Regions from separate parts of the Neisseria gonorrhoeae genome, predicted to be linked through region 1. Evidence: predicted binding sites of a transcription regulator. Region 1 holds the regulator's gene; the other holds the start of a gene.

Evidence for each region. Region 1 encodes FNR, which switches genes on or off when oxygen is low (the NO sensors DNR and NnrR bind a similar motif). Its sites were predicted from a motif close to TTGATNNNNATCAA; they were not measured.
Region 2: a site for FNR is predicted at 1,383-1,396, ahead of HT085_RS05190 (universal stress protein). Genes of this name have one in related genera too.

What each region holds. Positions count from the first base shown of each region.
Region 1 covers NZ_AP023069.1:1,496,752-1,504,834, forward strand. Annotated here, with positions in the region: gene HT085_RS07725 (phosphatidylglycerophosphatase A family protein) at 23-508, opposite strand; gene thiL (thiamine-phosphate kinase) at 501-1,457, opposite strand; gene rmpM (peptidoglycan-binding outer membrane protein RmpM) at 2,232-2,942, opposite strand; gene HT085_RS07740 (CysB family HTH-type transcriptional regulator) at 3,306-4,256, shown strand; gene fnr (fumarate/nitrate reduction transcriptional regulator Fnr) at 4,369-5,103, opposite strand; gene hemN (oxygen-independent coproporphyrinogen III oxidase) at 5,238-6,659, shown strand; gene HT085_RS07755 (hypothetical protein) at 6,697-6,885, opposite strand; gene HT085_RS07760 (inorganic phosphate transporter) at 6,899-8,083, opposite strand, start outside.
Region 2 covers NZ_AP023069.1:1,002,812-1,010,894, forward strand. Annotated here, with positions in the region: gene rph (ribonuclease PH) at 1-651, opposite strand, end outside; gene HT085_RS05190 (universal stress protein) at 733-1,197, opposite strand; gene HT085_RS05195 (tRNA threonylcarbamoyladenosine dehydratase) at 1,414-2,190, shown strand; gene HT085_RS12055 (hypothetical protein) at 2,194-2,325, shown strand; gene HT085_RS05200 (segregation and condensation protein A) at 2,435-3,289, shown strand; gene pncB (nicotinate phosphoribosyltransferase) at 3,330-4,538, shown strand; gene argS (arginine--tRNA ligase) at 4,630-6,348, shown strand; gene HT085_RS05215 (sulfatase-like hydrolase/transferase) at 6,916-8,083, shown strand, end outside.

The sequences.
Region 1 (8,083 bases):
CATTTTTACAAGGCAGCCCCGTTTAAAACAGCATTGCAATCCTCAAGACAATCAAGGTCATCACCGCAGCCGCCATATCGTCCGCCATAATGCCCAAACCGCCGTGCAGATTCTTGTCAAACCAACCGACGGGGGGCGGTTTGAGCGCATCAAACAGACGGAACAGAACAAATGCCGCCAGCCACCACGTCCACCTGAACGGCACAAACGCCAGCACAAACAGCATGGCGACAATCTCGTCCCAAACAATCCCACCGTGGTCACTGACACCCGTTTCACGTTCCGCACACGCACAAATACGTATGCCCCACATAAACAGCACGATACACACAAAAGCCAGCAGCAGCCCGTCTATGCCGAGCAAAATCAGCACAAACGCCAAAGGCAGTGCCGCCAAAGTGCCGAATGCGCCCGGCGCAAACGGAGCCAGCCCGCTGCCGAAACCGAAAGCCAAAAAACACAACGGCCGTTTCAACAGCCACGCAAAGTCAGGTTTAAAATCAGCCAAAATGATCGAATCCTAAAGAATGTAGTTCCAATTCCCTGCCGCCGGCATCTAAAACCTTCAGACGGCATCCTCCGTTGATTTTGCCGATGCACGTTACCGGCACGCCGCACCGTTCCGCCGCATCAAGCACGCGGCTGCGGCAACTTTCCGGAGCGGTAAAAACCAGCTCGTAATCGTCGCCGCCCGCCAAAGTATAAGACAGCCATTGCGCTCGGGGCAAAATATCTTTCAATACAGATAAAGATGGCAGCGAATCGGCCCAAATTTCCGCCCCCACGCCGGAAGCGGTCAGGATATGCCCCAAATCTTGCGCAAGGCCGTCTGAAACATCCTGTGCCGCCCGGGCAAACGGCAACAGCGCAAGCCCCAGCCCAACCCTTGGCTCGGGACGGAGCAGCTTTTGTTCGCATTCGGCGAACACATCATCCGGCAACACACACCGTTTCAGACGGCAGTTCAAAGCCGCCGCCGCCATACCGACACGCCCCGACACCCAAATATCGTCGCCCGCAACCGCCGCATCACGCCGCAACGCCCTACCCTTCGGCAATTCGCCGATAATGGTTACATTGAACGCCATATCGCCCTTGGTCGTATCGCCGCCGATTAACGTTACGCCAAACTTTTTTGCCAAACCGAAAAAGCTGCCGCAAAACCGTTCCAGCCATACTTCATCCAATTCGGGCAACGCCGCGCTCAGCAGCACCCAACGCGGTATCGCACCCATCGCCGCCATATCTGAAATATTGACGGCCAAAACCTTCCAAGCCAAGCCTTCAGGTTTGACATCTGCAAAAAAATGCCTGTCCTTCAAAAGCATATCCGCACTGAAACACAAATCGAAGCCTTCGCGCGGGCGGACAATCGCCGCATCGTCGCCTATGCCCAATACGACATCCTTATCCGTACCTGTTTGCAAATACCGTTTGATGAAGTCGAATTCTTTCATATCCCAAAATATCCGGCGTGCGAATCCAATTTAAATCATAGCAAAGCAGCAAAGGTCGTACAAACAATAAAGCGGCTCATTCAGTGTTTCAGCGTATTTCACTTTTAGCTTTAGCCATACCGTACCCGTATGCACCGACCACCCTGTTTCAACACACAAACGGCATATCAAAGCACCGCACTGCACGCCGCCCCGAATGCAAAGCGGCAACTTCCGCCACCGATTAGGCTCAATCGCTGCAACTGGCGGGGTTTCAACCGAAAAGGGATGATGATAAAACCATATCCGGCATACAGTGCCGCACACATCGGGCACGATTCCATCCATTTCCCAATGAGGGGGAAAGGCGTGAATTTGTATGAATTATCCCTTTCGGGGCTTGATACAGAAAGGATTCCCTTGCTATGGGCAAACCCACATCCTACCGCCTTAAAATCAGAGTTTCAACCGATATAGTGGATTAAATTTAAACCGGTACGGCGTTGCCTCGCCTTGCCGTACTATTGTACTGTCTGCGGCTTCGTCGCCTTGTCCTGATTTTTGTTAATCCACTATAAAGCGCGGCAATGGGACACAAACATGAATCTGAATCCGAATCCGAACCTGCACCCCGATTCTGACGATAGCCGTTTCAGAAAACCACCCAAAAAAACAAACCCCGCAAAAGCGGGGTTTGTTTCACATCATCGATACCGGCCGACGTTTCACGAATATTGCAACAGTACCCGGTACAAAATCCGCTAACCTCATGCATCGGCAAGATATTACCTAGCCTTAGTGTTGGTGATGATTGCGTGCCGGCACAACCTGACGGGTTACGATGCTGCGGATTTTCACATCTACGCGGCGGTCAGGTTCGATACATGCAATCAGAGCCTCACGTTTTTTGGCTTTAGAGGCTTTCGCACCCAGTTTGGCAACTTCGGCTTGACAAACTTGAGTCATTTGCGCTTGAGATTCGCCCAAGCCGACAGCAGAAATTCTAGAAGCAGGTACGCCGTTGCTGACCAGGTTGTTTGCCACTACGTATGCGCGGCGTTCGGACAGAGCCTGATTGTATTTTTCAGAACCCATAAAGTCGGTATGGCCTTCGACGCGGACAGATTGGACATTGGTTCGACTCAGGCGTTGCGCCAATACTTTCAGGTTGTCTTGAGCTTCGGCGCGCAATGAATCCTTATCGAAACCGAACAGGGTTTTGGCAGACAGGGAAATGGTTTCATCAACATATTGAGGAGCCTGCTCCACAACGGCGACAGGCGCGGGTTCGGGCTCGGGGACGGCAACCGCATCGCCACATTCTACGCGACCTTGGCTTGCTTTATCAAAGTAGGCGTTTTTCCAGCATTCTCCATAGTTGTTGCGTACGATTTCGTTCGACTGGCCGCTTACGGTGTAACCCTGAACGGACGCCTCGCCCGCAACAGCAGTGCCGGAAGCGAGCAATGCAACGAATAATGCGCTTAATTTCAGCTGTTTGGTCATTTTATTCCCTCATTAGATTTGTACAGCAGATACAGAAGCAACTGCTGAATTGCCAACATACAGGCCGCTGTAGAAACATGGCGGCAAATCGGATATTTCAGTCTCCACTATAAAGAAACAGGGGGCGGACTGTCAATACTCAACGCCTGAAAACAACCGTAAAACAGCCTGTTTCCTGATAGTCTATCATGCCGAAAAATCAATTCCGTGTCATTACTTTAGGGGGATTTTTTCCATATCGCACGATTGCCGTTGCACAAAAACAACAAACACAACGGCAAAGCCCCATACCGTACCGGCAAGAAAATATGATAAATTATAAACAATGTTCAGCCACCCGACACAGACCCACACCGACCCGCCATGAAATTACAACAATTGAAATACGCCTTAGAAGTTTACCGGCACAACCTGAACGTTTCCGAAGCGGCCGAAGCCTTATTCACATCACAACCCGGCATCTCCAAACAAATCAAATTGCTGGAAGAAGAAATCGGCATTCAGATTTTTATCCGCAGCGGCAAGCGCGTGGTTTCGGTCTCGCAGCCGGGCAAGGTGGTTTTGGATATTGCGGAACGTATTTTGCGCGATGTACAGAACATTAAAAATATCGGCAGCGAGTTTACCGGACAGGACAGCGGTTCGCTGACGGTTGCCACGACGCATACGCAGGCGCGCTATGCCCTACCGTTGATTGTTGCCGATTTTGTGAAACGCTATCCGAAAGTCAATCTGACCATCAAACAGGGAAGCCCTGCCGCCATCGCCCAAATGGTTACTTCGGGAGAATCTGATTTGGCGATTGTTACGGAACGGATAGACGACCACCCCGAGTTGGGAAGGCTTTCCTGCTACGACTGGACACACGCGGTGATTGTGCCGAACGACCATCCGCTGCTCGAATGCAGGAATCCCCTCCGTATTGAAGATTTGGCGAGGTTTCCGCTGATTACTTATGAATTTGCATTCAATGCGGGCAGCAGCATCGCGCGGGCATTCGCCAAAGCCCGTTTGGAACGGCCGGATGTCGCATTGGCGGCGGCGGATACGGATGTATTGAAGACTTATGTGCGCTTGGGTTTGGGCGTGGGACTGATGGCGAAAATGGCATACAACCCGGATACGGACGGCGATTTGCAGCTTGTGGATGCGGCACACCTGTTCGAGCCGTCGCCGACGTGGATAGCTTTGCGCAGCGATACTTATTTGCGCGGATATGCCTACGACTTTATCCAAGCGTTTGCGCCGCACCTGACACGCGAGAAGGTGGATAGGATTCTGTACACGCCCATCAGCGAGGATTTTTCGATTTAGGCGGCTGCCGGTTTTCAGGCGGCACTTTGCGGCAGATACAACAAACAGGGCAGATGTTTTCGTCTGCCCTGTGTTTATTGAGAATGCCGTCTGAAATGTTCGTACAGGTTAATCAAATGGCGTGCGAACAACCGGATACCATTTTTTTCAGCACCTGCAGATTGAGAATCTTGATGTGTTTGTGTTCGACGGAAATCAATCCTTCCTGATGGAACTTGGATAATGTGCGGCTGACGGTTTCAAGTTTCAGCCCGAGATAACTGCCGATTTCTTCGCGGGACATTCTTAAGATGAAGTCGTTGGCGGCGAAACCTCGGGAATAAAGGCGTTGGGAAAGGTTCAACAGGAAGGCGGCAATCCGCTCTTCGGCGCGCATATTGCCCAACAACAGCATAACACCTTGATCGCGCACAATTTCGCGGCTTATCATGCGGAAAAAGTGTGTACGCAGGCTGGGGATATTCTGACCGAGCTCTTCGATATGGGTAAACGGCAACTCGCATACCTCGCTGTTTTCCAAGGCGACCGCGTCGCAACTGTGCACATAGGAACAGATGCCGTCCATGCCGATGAGTTCGCCCGACATAAAGAAACCCGTTACCTGATCGCGGCCGTCCTGACTGGCGACGGTTGTTTTGAAGAAGCCCGAACGGATGGCAAAGAGCGAGGTAAAGGCTCCGCCGGCACGGAACAGGTATTCGCCTTTTTTCAGGCGGCGGCTTTGGCGGATGACGGCATCGAGTTGGCTGAACTCGTTGGGCAGCAGCCCGACAGGCAGGCAGAGTTCCCGCAAAGAACAGGAAGAACACAGCGTTTTCATCTGATGTGTAGTATTATGCGAAGCCATACCGTACCTTTTCGTGTGTTTTGCCCCATCCCGATTATGTGCTTGTTGACACATATCAAGACAGGTTTATCATACTGTGGCATTCTACCAAACTATCCAAAATTTGACTAACATCATAAAACCGCACACACACCATGAAAATCATTCAGATACAGAACAATCACAATGTAAACGATGACCGCCCCGAGTTTGACCGCGCGCTGATTGCCAGCCTGCCCGCCAGCGGTCCGCGCTATACTTCCTACCCTACCGCCGACCGTTTCCATGACGGTTTCCGCGAAGGCGAATATATCAAAGTTTTACATTTGCGCGGTATGGGCGCGTTAAACAAACCGCTTTCCCTTTACATTCACATTCCGTTTTGCAACACCATCTGCTACTACTGCGGCTGCAACAAAATCATCACCAAAGACAAAAGCCGCGCCGATACCTACATCGAATATCTTGAAAAAGAAATGGAACTGCTCGCTCCACATCTGAACGGACGGCACCAGCTTGCCCAACTGCACTTCGGCGGCGGCACACCGACCTTTTTGAGCGACGAACAGATCGAACGTGTCTTCCGCATGATCCGCAAACATTTCGAACTGATACCGTCCGGCGAATATTCCATCGAAATCGACCCGCGCAAAGTCAGCCGCGACACCGTCCTCATGCTCGGCAGACTCGGCTTCAACCGCATGAGCGTCGGCATTCAGGATTTCGACCCCAAAGTGCAGGCGGCAGTCAACCGCATCCAAAGCTACGAAGAAACCAAAGAAGTCATCGATGCCGCCCGTGAGGCAGGGTTCAAATCCGTCAGCGTCGATTTGATTTACGGCTTGCCGCATCAGACTTCCGAAAGCATCAAAACCACCATAGATACCGTTTTGTCGCTCGATCCCGACCGCCTCGCCCTTTACCACTACGCCCACCTGCCGCACGTGTTCAAACCGCAACGCCGCATCGATACCGCCGCCGTCCCCGACAGCGAAGAGAAGCTCGATATGCTGCAATACTGCGTCCAAACCCTGACAGAGCGCGGCTACGTCTTCATCGGCATGGACCATTTCGCCAAACCTGACGACGAACTCTCCATCGCCCTCAAAGAAGGCTTCCTCCAACGCAACTTCCAAGGCTATTCGACCTACGCGGATTGCGATTTGGTCGCCATCGGCGTGTCGTCCATCGGCAAAATCGGCAGCACCTATTCCCAAAACGAACGCGACATCGATGCCTACTATGCCGCCATCGACGAAGGCAGACTGCCCATCATGCGCGGCTACCAGCTCAATCAGGACGACATCCTGCGCCGCAACATCATTCAGGATTTAATGTGCCGCTTCGCGCTCGACTACAGGATTTACGAAAGTATGTTCGGCATCCCGTTCGACCGCTACTTCAAAGACGAACTGGCGGATTTGGAAAAACTCGCCGGTTTGGGATTGGTGCGCCTGAACAGCCACGGGCTGACCGTTACACCGAAAGGACGCTTCCTCATCCGCAACATCGCCATGGTCTTCGACTACCACCTGCGCCACAAAGAAACCAAAGCGAAATATTCGCAAACGGTGTGATTGCGGCTAACGTACAAAAGCCGTCTGAAAGGCTTTTTCAGACGGCATTTTGCTGCCGAGGATAAGTGTTTTCAAGAACAGGCGGCGGCATATCATAACCTTTGTGTCCGACCGTTCCGAAACCAAGATACCAAACAGCATATCCCGACAGAACAGATTGTGCATAAGGCACAAGCCCGCACATTCCATCAACAAAATGCCGTCTGAACACGGGTTCAGACGGCATCAGTATTTTACAATCAGAACACTGCCTGCAAAATCAAATAGCTGGCCATCGACAATACAGCGGCGGCAGGCAGGGTAATGACCCACGCCAAACCGATGGGTTTCATCAGTTTCCAGTTGGCATTGCGGTTGACCAGACCGATACCGAGTACCGCGCCGACCAAGATATGCGTACTGGACACGGGCAGCCCCATCAGCGACGCGCCCATCACGACGGATGCGGCGGACAGTTCGGCGGTAAAACCCGAAGCAGGATGCATTTCCGCCAAACTCGTACCGACGGTTTTAATCACCTCTTTACCGACAAACCACAAACCGACAATCAGCGCGATGCCGAAAGTCAGCATCGCAATCGGAGGGACGGCGCTTTGCGCGGCAACGCTGTTCGTCCGCAAAACATCCATAATCGCGGCAAACGGGCCGATGGCGTTGGCGATATCGTTCGCACCGTGGCTGAATGCGAAGCCGCAGGCGGTAAAGACCTGCATCCATGAAAACATCTGAAAGGTCGATTTGCCCAAGTCTTTACGCTTGAGGCTTTTGGCAAACACAAACGTCCCCATCCACACCGCCGCGCCTATCATAAAGATGGTCAGGAAGCTGTTGACGTTGCTCATCCCCAAATGCAGGTTTTTCAAGCCCTTGAAAATCAGCATAGCGGAAATCATCATCGTGCCGAACGAAGCGATAAAGGGAATCCAAGAATGCAGCGCCTTGTAGGAATCGACATTGTTTTTACGGTTGTCGAACGCATAAAGACCGCGGTAATACTCCGATTGCAGCTCTTGCGGATCGAATTCGGGTTCGTCGTAAATTTGCGCGTCGTGCGCCATTTTGGTGGCGTACTCGACTTTTTCGGCTTCGGACAAACCCTCGAAAAACAGGCGGTGCCGTTCTTTATAGGCCTTTTTTTCCTGCTTGATGCCCTTGAGCGTTCCTTCCGCCCAAGCGTTGTAATCTAAGACGTTTTTCTTGACGCGCGAAAACAGGAAATAGGACACCGCGCCGCCCAACACGGGCGACAATACCCAAGACATCCCGATTTCGCCCAGCTTGCCCCACCGTATCAACGCCACCCCGTCCGCATTATGCGTAAACGCCATACACAACGCACTGCCGACGATGCCGCCGATAATCGCGTGCGTCGTCGAAACCGGCAGGCCTTTGCGGGACGCGAACAGCAGCCACAACGCCGCCGC
Region 2 (8,083 bases), 490 kb from region 1:
CAACTCGTCCAAACTGAATGGCGCGCCTTCCGCCGTTCCCTGTATTTCGATGATTTTCCCCGATGCGGTCATGACGATGTTCACATCACTGTCGCAGCCGGAGTCTTCGGGATAATCCAAATCCAAAAGCGGCACGCCGTTCACTACGCCCGCTGATACGGCGGCAACAGCTTCAAGGATGGGGTTTTCACTCAAAATGCCGTCTGAAACCAGTTTGCCGACGGCGATTTGCAGCGCGACAAACGCACCGGTAATCGAAGCCGTACGCGTGCCGCCGTCCGCCTGAATCACATCGCAATCAATCAGGATTTGTCGTTCGCCGAGTTTTTCCATATCCACGACCGCGCGCAGCGAACGCCCGATCAAGCGTTGGATTTCTTGTGTGCGTCCCGACTGTTTGCCCGCCGAAGCTTCGCGGCGCATACGCAAAGCGGTTGAGGCAGGCAGCATACCGTATTCCGCCGTTACCCAGCCTTGGTTTTTGCCGTGCAGAAACGGTGGGGCATTTTCGTCCACGGAAGCGGTACAAATCACTTTGGTATTACCGCATTCAATAAGGCACGAACCGTCCGTATGCGGCAGGAAATGAGGGGTGATTTTGATATCGCGCAGGCTGTCGGCGGCGCGTGAGGTGCGGATATAATCAGGCATACTGCCCTCCCGTTAAAAACAGATAAATTAAAAAGCCTTAAATATGAAAAATCACATTTAAGGCCTTCAAACTGAAAATTTCTACGCCTCTTCGGCTTTGCTACGGATAATCAAAAGCGGCAGGTGGCTTTGGCGCATTACCGTTTCGGCGAAACTGCCCATCAAAAGGTGCATCAGCCCGGTGCGCCCGTGCGTGCCCAACACCAGCAGGCCGGCACCGTTTTCATCGGCATAATCGACCAAATCCTGCGCCATTTCGCGCGCACCCTTATTGGCAACCAGCAGGTGTTTGACGGTATTTCCCACACCCAGTTCCCGGGCGGTGCGCTCGGCGGCATCCAAAACCTCGTTGCCTTGCGCGACGGCGGCGGCCTCGTAACTTTCGTGTTGCAAAAATTCGGGGGCGAGCGCCATATATTCGGCAGGGTTGGCAACGTGTACCAAAGTCAGACGCGCACCGTTGACCCCGGCAAGCTCGGCGGCGTGTTTCAGGGCATTGATGGACGTTTCACTGCCGTCAACGGCAACGACCAGATGTTTGTACATATCGTATTCTCCTTTTGCACCGTCTCACGGTGCCGTCTCTTCAGGTTTGCGCAAAGGCAGTCTGCGCCGTTTCATTATAGACCCGCCGTCGGGCTTTATACAACAGCCGAACAGCCTGACTGCTTTCCAGTATAATATGCCGCTTTCGTGCAGTCAGGCATTTTTTGCCGGCTTTCGTTCACTTTTTGATTTGACGCAATCTTGCAGGATTCGACCATGTCCGACAACGCTTTGACCTCTTCGCGACGCTTCGGCGGCATCGCCAGACTCTACGGAGACTCTGCCTTGACGCACTTTTCACAGGCACACGTCTGCGTGGTCGGCGTGGGCGGGGTCGGCTCGTGGGCGGTCGAGGCTTTGGCGCGCACGGGCATCGGGCGTTTGACTTTGATTGATTTGGACAACGTTGCCGAATCGAATGTCAACCGCCAGCTGCACGCCCTGACCGGCGACTTCGGCAAAGCAAAAGTTACCGCCTTGCGCGAACGTATTACACAAATCAATCCGCAATGCGAAGTATTTGAAATTGAAGATTTCGTTACCGAAGACAATTTGCCGGAATACTTCGGAAAAGGTTTTGATTTCGTCATCGACGCGATCGACCAAGTGCGCGTCAAAGCGGCAATGGCGGCTTATTTTGTGGAACGCAAACAACCGTTTGTCCTCAGCGGCGGCGCGGGCGGACAGAAAAATCCCGCCCTGATTCAAACCGCCGATTTAAGCCGCGTAACCCACGACCCGCTGCTTGCCAACCTGCGCTACACCTTGCGGAAACGCTACGGCTTCAGCCGCGATACTAAGGAAAAAATGCGCGTGCCGTGCGTGTATTCGACCGAAAATATCATGCCGCCGCAATCGGGCGCAGCGTGTTCTGCCGATGCCGCGCCGCAGGGCTTGTCATGCGCCGGCTATGGCGCAAGTATGCTCGTTACCGCTTCGTTCGGACTGTATTGCGCACAGGCGGCGGTGGAACACATCGCGGGCAAAAAATAAGCAATGCCGTCTGAAACAGGATTCAGACGGCATTTGAACAAACGCGGCAATCAAGCTGTCGGTTCAGAAAAACCAACATCGGCACGCCTAAAACCGTATTCACAATCTACTCCTTTTCAAAATATTTGCATTTAAAAGCCGTTATAATGCCGTCCGAACATCTGCCCGACCACATTATGCGTGAATGCCGGCAGATTGTTTTCTTTTGTAAACTTATATTAAAATTCACTTACCAATTCACGCCATGCCGCCCATCCCTGCCCTATCCGCACCATCCGAGCACACTGTCGCATGGGTATTCGGCCAACCCGTTACCGATTTGCCGCAGGATTTGTTTATCCCGCCCGACGCGTTGAAAATCGTGTTGGGCAGCTTCCAAGGCCCTTTGGATCTGCTGCTCTACCTTATCCGCAAGCAGAACATCGATGTTCTCGATATTCCGATGGTGGAAATTACCGGGCAGTATCTGCACTATATTGCCCAAATGGAAGCCTATCAGTTTGATTTGGCGGCGGAATATCTTTTGATGGCGGCAATGCTGATTGAAATCAAATCGCGCCTGCTGCTGCCGCGTACCGAAGCCGTCGAAGACGAAGAGGCCGACCCGCGTGCCGAGTTGGTGCGCCGTCTGCTTGCCTACGAGCAAATGAAACTGGCGGCGCAGGGTTTGGACGCGCTGCCGCGTGCGGGACGGGATTTCGCGTGGGCTTACCTGCCGCTGGAAATTGCAGCCGAGACGAAGCTGCCCGAGGTTTACATCGCCGATTTGATGCAGGCATGGTTGGGCATTCTTTCTCGGGCAAAACATACGCGCAGCCACGAAGTAATCCAAGAAACCCTTTCCGTGCGCGCGCAAATGACGGCAATCCTGCGCCGTTTGAACGAACACGGGATATGCAGGTTTCACGCCCTGTTCAATCCCGAACAGGGCGCGGCTTACGTGATCGTCAACTTCATCGCCCTGTTGGAGCTTGCCAAAGAAGGATTGGTCGGAATCGTACAGGAAGACGGTTTCGGAGAAATCCGAATCAGCCTCAATCATGAGGGGGCGCATTCAGACGGCATTTTCGGCACACGGGGCGGGCGCGATGTGTTCTAATACGCCCCAAGCCGCCACCAGAAATCGGGAGACACGCCATATGACCGGCATCATACATTCGCTGCTCGACACTGACCTCTACAAATTCACTATGCTGCAAGTAGTCCTGCACCAGTTTCCGCAGACGCACAGCCTTTACGAATTCCGCTGCCGCAACGTCTCGACCGTCTATCCGCTTGCCGACATCAGGGAAGACTTGGAAGCCGAACTCGACGCGCTCTGCCGGCTGCGCTTCACCCACGACGAACTCGGCTATCTGCGCTCCCTGCGTTTCATCAAAAGCGACTTTGTCGATTATCTCGAACTCTTCCAGCTCCAACGCCGCTTTGTCGAAGTCGGCACAGACGATAAAGGCCGTCTGAACATCCGTATCGAAGGCCCGATGATACAGGCGATGTTTTTTGAAATCTTCATCCTCGCCATTGTCAACGAACTTTACTTCCGCCGGCTGGAAACCCCTGCCGTTATCGAAGAAGGCGAACGCCGGCTTCAAGCCAAAGCCGCGCGCCTGAAAGAAATCGCCGCCGCACAGAATCCGGACGAACCGCCCTTCCTGATTTCCGACTTCGGCACGCGCCGCCGCTACAAGCTCGCGTGGCAGGAACACGTCATCCGCACCCTGCTCGAAGCCGCCCCAAGCATCGTGCGCGGCACAAGCAACGTTTACCTCGCCAAAAAACTCGGCATCACCCCCATCGGCACCATGGCGCACGAATTCCTCCAAGCCTTCCAAGCCCTCGACGTGCGCCTGCGTAATTTCCAAAAGGCCGCGCTCGAAAGCTGGGTGCACGAATACCGGGGCGATTTGGGCGTCGCCCTGACCGACGTGGTCGGTATGGATGCCTTCCTGCGCGATTTCGACCTCTATTTCGCCAAACTCTTCGACGGGCTGCGCCACGACAGCGGCGACCCTTACGTTTGGGGCGACAAAGCCTACGCCCACTATCAAAAGCTCAAAATCGACAGCCGCACCAAAATGCTGACCTTCTCCGACGGGCTGGACATCGAACGCTCTTGGGCATTGCACCAATATTTCAAAGGCCGCTTCAAAACCGGCTTCGGCATCGGCACCAACCTCACCAACGATATGGGGCATACGCCCTTGAATATCGTGTTGAAACTGGTCGAATGCAACGGGCAGTCCGTCGCCAAGCTCTCCGACTCGCCGGGCAAAACCATGACCAACAACAGCACCTTCCTCGCCTACCTGCGCCAAGTGTTCGGCATACCCGAACCTAGAACGCCGTAAACCGGCAGAAAAAGCGTACAATTCCTGTTTCCGCCGCATAAAATCTTTTAAAATACCGCCTGATTTGAATTTAACCGAAAGACCGAACTTCATGAACCTACATCAAACCGTCGAACACGAAGCCGCCGCCGCCTTTGCCGCCGCAGGCATCGCCGGCAGCCCCGTTGTCTTGCAGCCGACCAAAAATGCCGAACACGGCGATTTCCAAATCAACGGCGTGATGGGTGCGGCGAAAAAAGCCAAACAAAATCCGCGCGAACTGGCGCAAAAGGTCGCCGACGCATTGGCGGGCAACGCCGTCATCGAAAGCGCGGAAGTGGCCGGACCCGGCTTTATCAACCTGCGCCTGCGCCACGAATTTCTCGCTCAAAACATTCATGCGGCTTTGAACGACGCGCGTTTCGGCGTAGCGAAAACTGCCCAACCGCAAACCGTCGTTATCGACTATTCTTCGCCTAATCTGGCGAAGGAAATGCACGTCGGCCATCTGCGCTCCAGCATCATTGGCGACAGCATTTCACGCGTGTTGGAATTTACGGGCAACACCGTCATCCGCCAAAACCATGTCGGCGACTGGGGTACGCAGTTCGGCATGTTGGTCGCTTATTTGGTCGAGCAGCAAAAAGACAATGCCGCGTTCGAGCTGGCGGATTTGGAGCAGTTTTACCGCGCCGCCAAAGTACGTTTTGACGAAGACCCTGCCTTTGCCGACACCGCGCGCGAATACGTTGTGAAGCTGCAAGGCGGCGATGAAACCGTGTTGGCATTGTGGAAACAGTTTGTCGATATTTCGCTCTCGCACGCCCAAGCCGTTTACGACACGCTGGGCTTGAAGCTGCGCCCCGAAGATGTGGCGGGCGAATCGAAATACAACGACGATTTGCAGCCCGTAGCCGATGATTTGGTTCAAAAAGGCCTGGCGGTTGAGGACGACGGCGCGAAAGTCGTGTTCTTGGACGAGTTCAAAAACAAAGAGGGCGAACCCGCCGCATTTATCGTGCAAAAACAAGGCGGCGGCTTCCTTTATGCTTCCACCGATTTGGCGTGCCTGCGCTACCGCATAGGCCGTCTGAAAGCCGGCCGCCTGCTGTACGTCGTCGACCACCGCCAAGCCCTGCACTTCGAGCAACTCTTTACCACTTCCCGCAAAGCAGGCTATCTGCCTGAAAATGCAAAAGCCGAGTTTATCGGCTTCGGCACCATGATGGGCAAAGACGGCAAACCGTTCAAAACGCGCAGCGGCGACACCGTAAAACTGGTTGACCTGCTGACCGAAGCCGTCGAGCGCGCCACCGCTTTGGTGAAAGAAAAAAATCCCGAATTGGGCGCGGATGAAGCCGCCAAAATCGGCAAGACCGTCGGCATCGGCGCAGTCAAATACGCCGATTTAAGCAAAAACCGCACCAGCGATTATGTGTTCGACTGGGACGCCATGCTCTCATTTGAAGGCAACACCGCCCCCTACCTGCAATACGCCTACACCCGCGTGCAAAGCGTGTTCCGCAAAGCCGGAGAATGGGACGCAACCGCACCGACCGTTTTGACCGAACCACTGGAAAAACAGCTTGCCGCCGAGCTTCTGAAATTTGAAAACGTGCTGCAAAGCGTGGCGGACACCGCGTATCCGCACTACCTCGCCGCCTACCTTTACCAAGCCGCCACCCTGTTCAGCCGCTTCTACGAAGCTTGCCCGATTTTGAAAGCCGAAGGCGCAAGCCGCAACAGCCGCCTGCAACTGGCAAAACTCACCGGCAACACGCTGAAACAAGGCTTGGATTTGCTGGGCATCGATGTGTTGGACGTAATGTAAAACCGCACCGCCCGATTGCGGACAACAGCCCTGCAATCAACCGGCGGACCATCCTCATCCGAATCTGAAAAAAGCGGCGCGATACACCGTATCCGCCGCCCCTCCCAAAATGCGAAACAGACAAACGCCAAGCAAGCAAGCAAGCAAGCAAGCAAGCAAGCAAGCAAGCAAGCAAAAAATTATAACCCCCCTTCCTGCCGACGCACGCACTTTCCGCGCGGCTTATTCCCCTTTTCCCGCCCCTCAAACCCGCCTTTTCTTCAGGCAGGGTTTCAGCCCGCCTCCTTTCCCTGTTTTCCTTCCCTCAACACGCGTGCGCGCCCCTGCCGCACCGTGCCGCGCTTTTGCGCCCGGACGGCATCGTTCCGCCATCCGGTTCTCTGTTTCAAATACCCCTGTTTCAGAAAGAAATGCAGATGTTTCAACACACAGGACGACATATAAAGTACCGCCCTATGTGTCGTCCTGATTTGGAAGGGGTTGCGCCCCTTCCTAAATATAGTCTGATCCTGCCGCCCCGAAGGACAGATGTCCGAGTGGCGGGGTTTCAACCGAAAAGGAAATACGATGAATATTCACGCCCTGCTCTCCGAACAATGGACGCTGCCGCCATTCCTGCCGAAACGGCTGCTGCTGTCCCTGCTGATACTGCTGGTCCCCAATGCGGTGTTTTGGGTTTTGGCACTGCTGACCGCCACCGCCCGCCCGATTGTCAATTTGGACTACCTTCCCGCCGCGCTGCTGATCGCCCTGCCTTGGCGTTTCGTCAAAATTGCCGGCGTATTGGCGTTTTGGCCGGCGGTTTTGTTTGACGGGCTGATGATGGTGATCCAACTCTTCCCTTTTATGGACCTCATCGGCGCCATCAACCTCGTCCCCTTCATCCTGACCGCCCCCGCCCCTTATCAGATAATGACCGGGCTGTTGCTGCTGTATATGCTGGCGATGCCGTTTGTGTTGCAAAAAGCCGCCGTCAAAACCGACTTCCGACACATTGCCGTCTGTGCCGCCGTTGTGGCGGCAGCCGGCTATTTCACCGGCCATTTGAGTTACTACGACCGGGGGCGGATGGCCAATATCTTCGGCGCAAACAACTTCTATTACGCCAAAAGTCAGGCGATGCTCTACACCGTCAGCCAGAATGCCGACTTTATTACCGCCGGCCTGGTCGACCCCGTCTTCCTCCCCTTGGGCAATCAGCAGCGTGCCGCCACGCGGCTGAGTGAGCCGAAATCTCAAAAAATCCTCTTTATCGTCGCCGAATCTTGGGGGCTGCCGGGCAATCCCGAGCTTCAAAACGCCACTTTTGCCAAACTGCTGGCGCAAAAAGACCGTTTTTCGGTTTGGGAAAGCGGCAGTTTTCCCTTCATCGGCGCGACGGTCGAAGGCGAAATGCGCGAATTGTGCGCCTACGGCGGTTTGCGCGGGTTCGCACTGCGCCGCGCGCCCGACGAAAAATTTGCCCGCTGCCTCCCCAACCGTTTGAAACAAGAAGGTTACGCCACCTTTGCGATGCACGGCGCGGGTAGTTCGCTTTACGACCGCTTCAGCTGGTATCCGAGGGCGGGCTTTCAAAAAATCAAAACCGCCGAAAACCTGATCGGTAAAAAAACCTGCGCCATTTTCGGCGGCGTGTGCGACAGCGAGCTGTTCGGCGAAGTGTCGGCATTTTTCAAAAAACACGACAAGGGACTGTTTTACTGGATGACGCTGACCAGCCACGCCGACTATCCCG